Regions from separate parts of the Streptomyces sp. CNH189 genome, predicted to be linked through region 1. Evidence: riboswitches for the same ligand, from Rfam matches in the RefSeq annotation. Region 1 holds a riboswitch; each other region holds the start of a gene.
The links. Region 1 has a riboswitch for cyclic di-AMP ahead of B100_RS0116940 (M23 family metallopeptidase). Riboswitches for the same ligand answer to the same signal wherever they lie in the genome.
Positions count from the first base shown of each region.

Region 2: it holds a riboswitch for cyclic di-AMP, as region 1 does, so the genes downstream of both, B100_RS0121725 (LysM peptidoglycan-binding domain-containing protein) here and B100_RS0116940 (M23 family metallopeptidase) in region 1, are expected to answer to the same signal.
Region 3: it holds a riboswitch for cyclic di-AMP, as region 1 does, so the genes downstream of both, B100_RS0103660 (transglycosylase SLT domain-containing protein) here and B100_RS0116940 (M23 family metallopeptidase) in region 1, are expected to answer to the same signal.

Region 1 covers NZ_AZUS01000011.1:141,003-144,270, forward strand. The annotation lists gene B100_RS0116935 (GntR family transcriptional regulator) at 1-598, opposite strand, end outside; gene B100_RS0116940 (M23 family metallopeptidase) at 812-1,585, opposite strand; cyclic di-AMP (ydaO/yuaA leader) riboswitch at 1,598-1,763, opposite strand; gene B100_RS0116945 (M16 family metallopeptidase) at 1,966-3,268, opposite strand, start outside.
Region 2 covers NZ_AZUS01000016.1:89,654-92,921, reverse strand. The annotation lists gene B100_RS0121735 (cytochrome P450) at 1-182, shown strand, start outside; gene B100_RS0121730 (transglycosylase family protein) at 377-1,336, shown strand; cyclic di-AMP (ydaO/yuaA leader) riboswitch at 1,550-1,717, shown strand; gene B100_RS0121725 (LysM peptidoglycan-binding domain-containing protein) at 1,722-2,426, shown strand; gene eno (phosphopyruvate hydratase) at 2,694-3,268, shown strand, end outside.
Region 3 covers NZ_AZUS01000002.1:173,428-176,695, forward strand. The annotation lists gene fahA (fumarylacetoacetase) at 1-328, opposite strand, end outside; gene B100_RS0103655 (Cof-type HAD-IIB family hydrolase) at 643-1,515, shown strand; gene B100_RS0103660 (transglycosylase SLT domain-containing protein) at 1,479-1,955, opposite strand; cyclic di-AMP (ydaO/yuaA leader) riboswitch at 1,959-2,130, opposite strand; gene B100_RS0103665 (polyprenyl synthetase family protein) at 2,656-3,268, shown strand, end outside.

The DNA of each region.
Region 1 (3,268 bases):
CCGCGTGCTCGGTGTGCAGCGCCGTGAGGGTGCGCGCCCGGTCGCCGTCGCCACGGGCCACGGCGTCCACGATCGCGCCGTGCTCCGCCCAGTACGCGACCGGATCCGCCGGCCCCTCGACCGCGTACATCCAGGCGATCTTGTGCCGCAGCTGGGTCAGCATCGAGGTCAGCGCGGGACTCCCCGAGGCCTGGGCGAGCGTCTCGTGGAACCAGCCGCCCAGCGAGCGCAGGTCGTCGCTGTTGCCCTGACGTGCGCGTTCCTGCCCCAGTCTGACCAGGCCGCGCAGCACCTTCAGATGGGCGTCGGTGCGCCGCTGGGCCGCCCGGGAGGCCCCGAGGGGCTCCAGGAGCTGGCGCATCTCCAGCAGGTCGGCGGCCTCCTGCTCGGTGGGCTCCGCGACGCACGCGCCCGCGTGCCGCCGGGTCACCACGAAGCCCTCGGCCTCCAGCGTGCGCAGCGCCTCGCGCACGGGGACGCGGGAGACGCCGTAGCGGCGGGCGAGCAGTTCCTCGGTCAGCCGGCCACCGCGCTCGTAGACACCGGCGACGATGTCGTCCCGGATCGCCGTGCACACCGAGTGCGCGGGAATACGCATGACCGACCTCCGCATTAATCCCCGTGAAACGTCGACGATTGACGTCCGTTCGTGACTCTATTGCAATCGGCGACAATTTCCGACGGCGGGCGGGAATCCATACATAATTTTTGGACAGACGGCGCTCGGGCGGATGGGCCCCGAAACGGCGAAAGCCCCGGCTCACGGGGAGCCGGGGCCGGGAGGGCGGACGTGCGCGCCCTGGACGTTCCCTTAGATGTTCACGCCGTGCGAACGGAGGTAGGCGACCGGGTCGAGGTCGGAGCCGTAGTCCGCTGACATGCGCGCCTCGAAGTGCAGGTGGGCGCCCGTGACGTTGCCGGTGGCGCCGGAGACGCCGATCTGCTGGCCCGCGGTGACCTCCTGGCCCACCGACACGGCGAGGGATGACAGGTGGGCGTACTGGGTGTAGGTGCCGTCGTGCATCTTGATCACGACCTGGTTCCCGTACGCGCCGCCCCAGCCGGCCTCGACGACGGTGCCGACGCCGACCGACTGGACGGGTGTGCCGCTCGCGGCGTGGAAGTCGATCCCGGTGTGGCTGCCGGACGACCAGATGGCGCCGCCGCTCTGGTAGGCCGTCGAGACGTAGGAGCCGGGGATCGGGGAGACGAAGGTGTTGAGGCGCTTGCGCTCGGCCTCGCGCGCGGCGCGCTCCTTCTCCGCACGGGCCTTCTCGGCCTCCTCGGCCGCCCGCTCCCGGGCCGCCTCCTCGGCGGCCTTGCGCGCGGCGGCCTCGGCCGCCTCACGGGCTGCCTCGTGCTGGGCGGCCGCCTGGGCGTCGACGCGGTCGGCGACCACGCCGCCCAACGTGACGACGGGGGTGAGGCCGGTCTGCGCCGCGGCGGGCTCGGCGGCGAGTGCGGGGGCCGCGAGCGAGCCGACGACGCCGGTGCCCGCGAGGGCCGCGACGCCCGCGGCGCGGGCGGTGCCGCGCTGGACGCGGCTGGGACGACGGTGCTTCCCGGTGGCGCGCGTGAACGCCATGTACAGGCTGTTCCTTTCCTTCCCTCTCGCCTACCGGGTTAGCTGACGGGTTCGGAGCAGGAAGGTCTCCTACGGACACCCTCGCGACACGCGCGGGCGTCCGATTCACCCCAGGGACTACAGGTGGGTCCCCGGCTCCCCTGGCTCGCGCCGTACGGGGACTCGGCGATGACTGTCCGGTGCCGCGGATGCGGCGCACTGCCCGACGAACAGCCCGCATGAAACTAAGCGGGGCGTCTCGCAATCCTCAAACGAATCCCGGTTTTTGTAGCGCATCCCACAGGGCAGACAGACAACCTCCGCCCCAATTCGGGCATAAGGGAGCCCCGGTGACGTTCCCGCCACCAGGGCTCCTCGCGCCCGCGCGTCGCGGCCGGTCCCTACTCGGCCGTCACGACGGTGACTTCACCGATTCCCAGGGCCTCCACGGGCGCCTTGATCTGCGCGGCGTCACCGACGAGGACGGTCACCAGGCGGTCCACCGGGAAGGCGTTCACCACCGCGGCCGTGGCCTCCACGGTGCCGGTCGCGGCCAACTGCCGGTACAGGTCGGCCTGGTAGTGGTCGGGCAGGTGCTGCTCGACCTGGTCGGCCAGGGTGCCGGCGACGGCCGCGGCCGTCTCGTACTTCAGCGGGGCGACCCCCACGAGGTTCTGCACCGCGACGTCGCGCTCCTCGTCGGTGAGACCCTCGGCGGCCAGCGTGCGCAGCACGGTCCACAGGTCGTCCAGCGCCGGGCCGGTGTTGGGGGTGTCGACCGAGCCGCTGATGGCCAGCATCGACGCGCCCGTGCCGTCCGGGGCCGACCGGAGTACCTGGCCGAACGCCCGCACGCCGTAGGTGTATCCCTTCTCCTCGCGCAGGACGCGGTCCAGGCGGGAGGTCAGGGTGCCGCCGAGGCAGTACGTGCCGAGCACCTGCGCGGGCCACACGCGGTCGTGCCGGTCCGGGCCGATGCGGCCGATGAGCAGCTGCGTCTGGACGGCGCCGGGCCGGTCCACGATGACGACGCGGCCGGAGTCGTCGGCGACCACCGGCGGCACGGGCCGCGGCTGGGCCTGCGAGCCGGTCCAGGCGCCCAGGGTGTCGGCGAGCAGCACGTCCAGGTCGATGCCGGTGAGGTCGCCGACCACCACGGCGGTGGCCGTGGCCGGGCGGACGTGCCTCTCGTAGAAGCCGCGCACGGCCGCGGAGTCGATGCGCTCGACGGTCTCCTCGGTGCCCTGGCGCGGGCGCGACATGCGCGCGCTCGCCGGGAAGAGCTCCTTGGCGAGCTCCTTCGCGGCACGGCGGGACGGGTTCGCCAGTTCGTGCGGGATCTCGTCGAGGCGGTTGCGGACCAGCCGTTCGACCTCGCTGTCGGCGAACGCGGGCGCCCGCAGCGCGTCGGCGACCAGCCCGAGGCCCTTGGCGAGCCGCGAGGCGGGGACCTCGAGGCTGAGGCGGACGCCGGGGTGGTCGGCGTGCGCGTCCAGGGTGGCGCCGCAGCGCTCCAGCTCGGCGGCGAACTCCTCGGCGGTGTGCTTGTCGGTGCCCTCGGAGAAGGCCCGCGCCATGATCGTGGCGACGCCGTCGAGACCGTCCGGCTCGGCGTCCAGGGGCGCCTCGAGGGACACCTCGACGGCGACGACCTGCTGGCCTGGGCGGTGGCAGCGCAGCACGGTCAGGCCGTTGTCGAGCGCA
Region 2 (3,268 bases), on a different contig from region 1:
GCCTGGGCGCCCCGCTCGCGCGACTGGAGGGCCAGACGGCGCTCGCCACCCTGCTGACCCGACTGCCGGACCTGAGGCTCGCGGCGGACCCGGCCGAACTGCGCTGGCGCGGCGGCCTCATCATGCGGGGACTGCGCACGCTTCCGGTGGAATTCTCCCCTCCGCCCACGGGACAGGGATGACCTCCCTGCCCGTGCCCGGAGGCCGAGGCGCGGAAACATGACACACCCTCAACTCTGTGATCTTCATGTGATCTGCACGGCATGAACTTGTGACAAGTGATCGTCTGCCTATACGTTCACCCATCAAGTACGGCGCGCCGTACGGATTCGACTCACCGCGCGCCGGTTCTTGTTGCCGAGTGAAAGGTCTCCGCATGCTCTCCGGGAACGGCCGACACCGTCGCCCTCGCCAGGCTCCGGCTCTGCTCGTCGCGGCCGGAGTGACCGGCTCCGCCATCGCGATCCCGCTCCTCGGGGCAGGGGCCGCCGGCGCGGCCGACGGTGACACCTGGGACCGGGTGGCCGAGTGCGAGAGCGGCGGCTCCTGGAGCCAGAACACCGGCAACGGGTACTACGGCGGCCTGCAGTTGACCCAGGACGACTGGGAGAACCACGGCGGACTGGAGTACGCGCCCAGCGCCGACCAGGCCAGCCGCGGCCAGCAGATAGCCGTGGCGGAGAGAATCCTCACCGAGCAGGGGGTCGGCAAGTGGCGTGCCTGCGGCCTGCTCACGGGTCTGAACCAGGACACGACGTCCCCGAACGTCGACACGGGCGTGGCGGGCGACGCGACCTCGGACACCTCCCGCGACACCGGATCCACCGACACGTCCGGTTCCACCGACAGGTCTGGTTCGCCGGAAACCCGCGATTCGTCCGCTTCTCCCTCTCCGTCGGCCACGTCCGGTGCCTCGGCCGAGGAGCGGGACGACGCGGACGGCAGGACGACTCCGCCCGTGTCCACCAACCCCGGCGCTGACGAGTCGGACAAGTCGGGGCAGACCAGCGGTTCTTCGGCCGTCACGGACGCCGAGAGTGACGGTTCGGGCCGTCACCGCGGCTCCACCGCCGAGGAGGGCGAGCGCACGGACGGTGCGACCGCGTCCACCGGCCGGCATGCCGCGCCCTCCGTCGAGGCCACTCCCGACGCGGGCGGCGACCGCTACACCGTCGAGAACGGGGACAGCCTGACGTCCATCGCCGACTCCCTTGCGCTCACCGGTGGATGGACCGCCCTCTACGCCGAGAACCAGCAGGTGATCGGGGAGGACCCGAACCTCATCCTGCCCGGTCAGCGGCTTCTGGTGAGCGACGGGACGGACGCGAACCGCTAGAAAGCGGACATCTGAAAAGCCCTCGGCAGAGCGCCAGTTGACGTCATGATTCGGGCTGAATGTCCGTAATAAAGACTGTGAGAGATAGGTCTCAGAAGCCCTGATCGTCTTTGAAATTCCGCGAAGCGCGTGCCTACGGTCGTGACCGCTCGCCACCGCGGGCCCCGGCTGCCGCCACGCCGAATCCTGTCAGTGGCAGCACGGGAACAGTCGTCGCGTCATGCGCCGTAGGCAGGAGCGGGGGACCCAGGTAAGTGCCGTGTCCGGGCAGTGATGCCGGAGACGGCTTGGGGTGAAGCCGCGTTCCGTGAGGAACGCGGCCGGGCAACTCAACCGGCCCGAACCCGACAGCTCACCTCGCAGGCGTCGGTGAGGGGATCCATCCATGCTGTTCTCCAGCAAGGGCAAGCACCGTCGTCCGTCCAAGGCCACCCGTGCCATCGCCATAGCCGGCGTGACCGGTGCCGCCGTCGCCGCCCCGCTGATGGCGGCCGGCAACGCCTCCGCCGCCACCGCGTCCGAGTGGGACGCCGTCGCCCAGTGCGAGTCCGGGGGCAACTGGTCCATCAACACCGGCAACGGTTACTACGGCGGTCTGCAGTTCTCCGCCTCCACCTGGGCCGCGTACGGCGGCACGCAGTACGCCGGCAGCGCCGACCAGGCCAGCAAGGCCCAGCAGATCGAGATCGCCGAGAAGGTCCTCGCGGGTCAGGGCAAGGGTGCCTGGCCGGTCTGCGGCACCGGCCTGTCCAACGCCTCCTACAACGGCTCCTCCGCCGAGGGCTCCTCGCAGGACTCGGGCTCCACCGAGTCCCGTGAGGGCGAGCAGAAGGCCTCCCGCTCCGCCGAGCGCCCCGCCGCGCCGAAGCAGGCGGAGAAGAAGGCCGAGAAGAAGACCGTCACCACCCCGACCGGCAAGAAGGTCGAGAAGGGTGACGGCGAGTACAAGGTCGTCAAGGGTGACACCCTCAGCTCCATCGCCGCGGAGCACGACGTCAAGGGCGGCTGGGCGAAGCTGTTCAAGCTGAACGCCGACATCGTCGACGACGCCGACCTCATCTACCCGGGCCAGCAGCTGCACCTGAAGTAAGGCGTAGCGGCAGGTCCCTCCCCGTCCCCACGGGCTCCCCGCCCCGGTGCGTTTCTTCCCCCGTACGCACCGGGGCGGGGTCATGTCCGGACGCATTACGGTCACGGTTTCCCGAACCGGCTTTGTTCCGTTCGGAAACAATTTACTCTCGGTTCTGTCCATGAGGCGGGCGGCGAGATGGCCGATCGCCCGGAGCCGGTTAGGCTCGGACTCGCAAGGCCCCCGTGGCCCTGCTCACCCGCGTCACATCCCAAGAAGGAGATGCTCGTGCCGTCCATCGACGTCGTCGTAGCCCGGGAAATCCTGGACTCCCGAGGCAACCCCACGGTCGAGGTCGAGGTCGGCCTCGACGACGGCAGCACGGGTCGTGCCGCCGTTCCGTCCGGCGCTTCCACCGGCGCCTTCGAGGCCATCGAACTCCGTGACGGCGATGCCGGCCGTTACCTGGGCAAGGGCGTCGAGAAGGCCGTACTGGCCGTCATCGAGCAGATCGGCCCGGAGCTCGTCGGCTACGACGCCACCGAGCAGCGTCTGATCGACCAGGCGATGTTCGACCTGGACGCCACCGACAACAAGGGCTCGCTCGGCGCCAACGCCATCCTCGGCGTCTCGCTCGCCGTCGCCCACGCCGCCTCCGAGGCCAGCGACCTGCCGCTGTTCCGCTACCTGGGCGGCCCGAACGCGCACCTGCTGCCGGTGCCGATGATGAACATCCTGAACGGCGGCTCGCACGCCGACTCCAACGTGGACATCCAGGAGTTCATGATCGCGCCGATCGGCGCGGAGTCCTTCTCCGAGGCGCTGCGCTGGGGCGCCGAGGTCTACCACACCCTGAAGAAGGT
Region 3 (3,268 bases), on a different contig from region 1:
ACGGCAGGTGCAGGGTGACCTCGGACAGCGGGTGGAGGAACCGCTCGACGGTCTCCCGGTGCGCCGGGACCGTCACCCACGCGGTAAGCGCGCGACGCACGTCCGACCAGGCCGTACGGCCCGCCGCCAGCAGCGGGTTGAGGGTGGGGCGGGCGAGCAGGGAGGCGTAGGGGGAGCCCAGGGCGTGTGCCGCCGCGCCGGCGTCGAGGACGTGGTCGCCCAGCCGGACGCCCACGGTGCGCTCCGCCGAACCGGGGGGCGAGAACACGCCGTACGGCAGGTTGTGCGGGCCGAAGGGATCGCCCTCGGGGACATCGAAGGGGGGCATCGGGTGCTGCCTCGCTTTCGTGTGCGCGGGTGGGCCACGTGTCCGTGGCCGTGCCACACGTTACGGGGTCGCGTCCGGGTGAGCCCCTGTTAATTCGGCGACGTCCGGGGCCTGCCGGGCGGCCGTCCCGGATCCGCCGGTCCGCACCGGCGCGAGGGACACCGGAACGTCAGGCTGCGCACCGTGTTCCGACCCATCGGGGAAACGGTTCTCAACCGGTCCGGACCGAACGCCGAAAGAAGGGAAACAGCACCCGAAGCGAGGGCATACGGGCGCGGTGAATCGGACGGTCCTCTTGTCCGTATTCTCTGATCATGGCCGCACCCACCGATTGTTCTCTCATCGCCACCGACCTGGACGGGACGCTGCTGCGCGGTGACGACACCCTGTCCGACCGCTCCCTCGCCGCCCTCGCGCGGGCGGAGCGCGCCGGTGTCCGGCACCTCGTGGTGACGGGCCGCCCGGCCCCCAGAGTGCGGTCACTGCTCGGCGACCTCGGCTGCACGGGACTCGCGGTGTGCGGACAGGGGGCGCAGGTCTACGACGCCGGGACGGACCGGATGCTGTGGTCGGTCCGGCTGGACCGGGAACTGGCGGAGACCGCGCTCGGCAAGATCGAGGCCGAGGTGGGTGAGGTGTACGCCGCGGCCGACCAGGACGGGGTCGACGGGCTGACGCTGATCGAGCCGGGCTACCGGATGCCGCACCCGACGCTTCCGTCGGTGCCGGTGGAGCGGCGCGACGACCTGTGGGCGCGGCCGATCAGCAAGGTCCTGCTGCGCCACCCGCGGCTCTCGGACGACGCGTTGGCGGCGGCGGCCCGGTCCGTGGTCGGCTCGCTGGCCACGGTGACCATGTCGGGGCCGGGGACGGTGGAGCTCCAGCCGTGCGGGGTCACCAAGGCGACCGGTCTGGCGCTGGCCGCCGAGCACCTGGGGCTGCGTTCCGAGGACACGATCGCCTTCGGCGACATGCCGAACGACGTCCCCATGTTCCGGTGGGCGGGCCACGGCGTCGCCATGGCCAACGCGCACCCCGAGCTCAAGGCGGTGGCCGACGAGGTCACCCTGTCGAACGAGGACGACGGCGTGGCCGTCGTCCTCGAGCGACTGTTCGGGCGGACGGCCGGGGTCGGCCGTCAGCGGTCGGCTCAGTACGCGCCGAAGACGTTGTCGATCGAGCCGTAGCGGTCGGCGGCGTAGTTGCAGGCCGCGGCGATGTTGGCGACCGGGTCGAACGGGTCGAAGGCCGTGCCGGGCACGTGGTACGCCTGGAAGGTCGGGTCGATGACCTGCAGCAGGCCCTTCGACGGGGTGCCCATGGCGGCGTTGGAGTCCCACAGGTTGATGGCGGCCGGGTTGCCGGACGACTCCCGCATGATGTTGCGGTGGATGGAGTCGTAGGAGCCCGGGATGCCGTTCTGCGCCATGACGTCCATCGCCTCGCGGATCCAGCCGTCGAGGTTCTCCGGGTACGCGGTCGTGGAGGCGGCGGTCGTGGCCTGGGTCGTGGTCGCGGCGGAGGCGCCGGTGGCGCCGAACAGCGGCAGCGCGACCACGGCGACGCCGGTGCCGGCGACGGCGAGGGAGCGGACGAGGCGGCGGCGGGACGAAGCGATGACGGGCATGTCTGGGTTCCTCTCCTACGCCTGCGAGGTGAGCTGTCGGGTTCGGGCGAGGAGAGTGCCCGGCCGTGCCCCTGCGGGCATGGCTTCACCCCGAGCCGTCCCGGCGCGATGTCCGGTACGGCGGCTTACCTGGGTCCCCCGCTCCTGCCGTGCGTGAGTTCGTCGTCGGATGTGATGCGGGTGGCGGCAGGACTAGGCGTCCACCCGGCAGGCCCGGAACGTATGCGAGAGCACATGTCGGGAACAAGTACGACGATCACGCAAGACGCCGTTTGATCTTGGGATGGGTGGTTTTGCGTGCTTGATCCTTTGCGATCGTCAAGAGTCAACTCCGTTGTGTGGAGCGGGATGACGGCGTCGCGGACAGGTGGTCGGCCGACGCGCTCACGCGTGACTCACCTCACGGGACGCGGGGCGGGAGCGCATTTGCGGCGTACAGGAATTCGCATAGCAATGACGGCAAATCGGACGGCAGGGCGGGCAGGATGGTTCACCGGTCGCTGTGTCCGGGAAGCAGAGGAATGTCCGTTGTTATCAACCGATCAAAAACACTCCGCTTCTGATCCCCTATCGCCCTGCTTGTGACCCCGGGCCCTGGCGGTGATCGAAAGGTGACCGGATACGCTGACTCGAGTGGTGGCAGCGACCTATCGACACACCGTGTAACCGCCAGCAGACACCAGCAGACAGGAGACCCCTCGTGACCGTCGTCGGGCCGTTCGGGCTGAGCGTGCGGGACCAGGCTCTGGAAGCCGATGTCCAGGCCGGATTGACGGCTGTCGAGGAAGGGCTGCTCGAGGCCACCAAGAGCGAGGTGCCGTTCATCACGGAGGCCGCCCAGCACCTGGTGCGGGCCGGCGGCAAGCGGTTCCGTCCGCTGCTCGTGATGCTCGCCGCCCGCTTCGGCGACCCCTACGCGCCCGGTGTGGTGCCGTCGGCCGTGGTGGTGGAGCTGACCCACCTGGCCACGCTGTACCACGACGACGTGATGGACGAGGCCGAGGTGCGGCGCGGGGTCGCGAGCGCGAACGCCCGGTGGGGCAACTCGGTCGCCGTGCTCACCGGCGACTTCCTTTTCGCCCGCGCCTCGCACATCCTGGCCGACCTCGGCCCGGAGGCCGTGCGGGTGCAGGCCGAGGCGTTCGAGCGGCTGGTCACCGGACAGATCCTGGAGACCGCGGGTCCTCAGGACGGGCGCGACCCGGTCGACCACTACCTGGACGTGCTCGGCGGCAAGACCGGCTCCCTGGTCGCCGTCTCCTGCCGGTTCGGCGCGATGATGTCCGGCGCCGAGGAGACGGTGGTGGACGTCC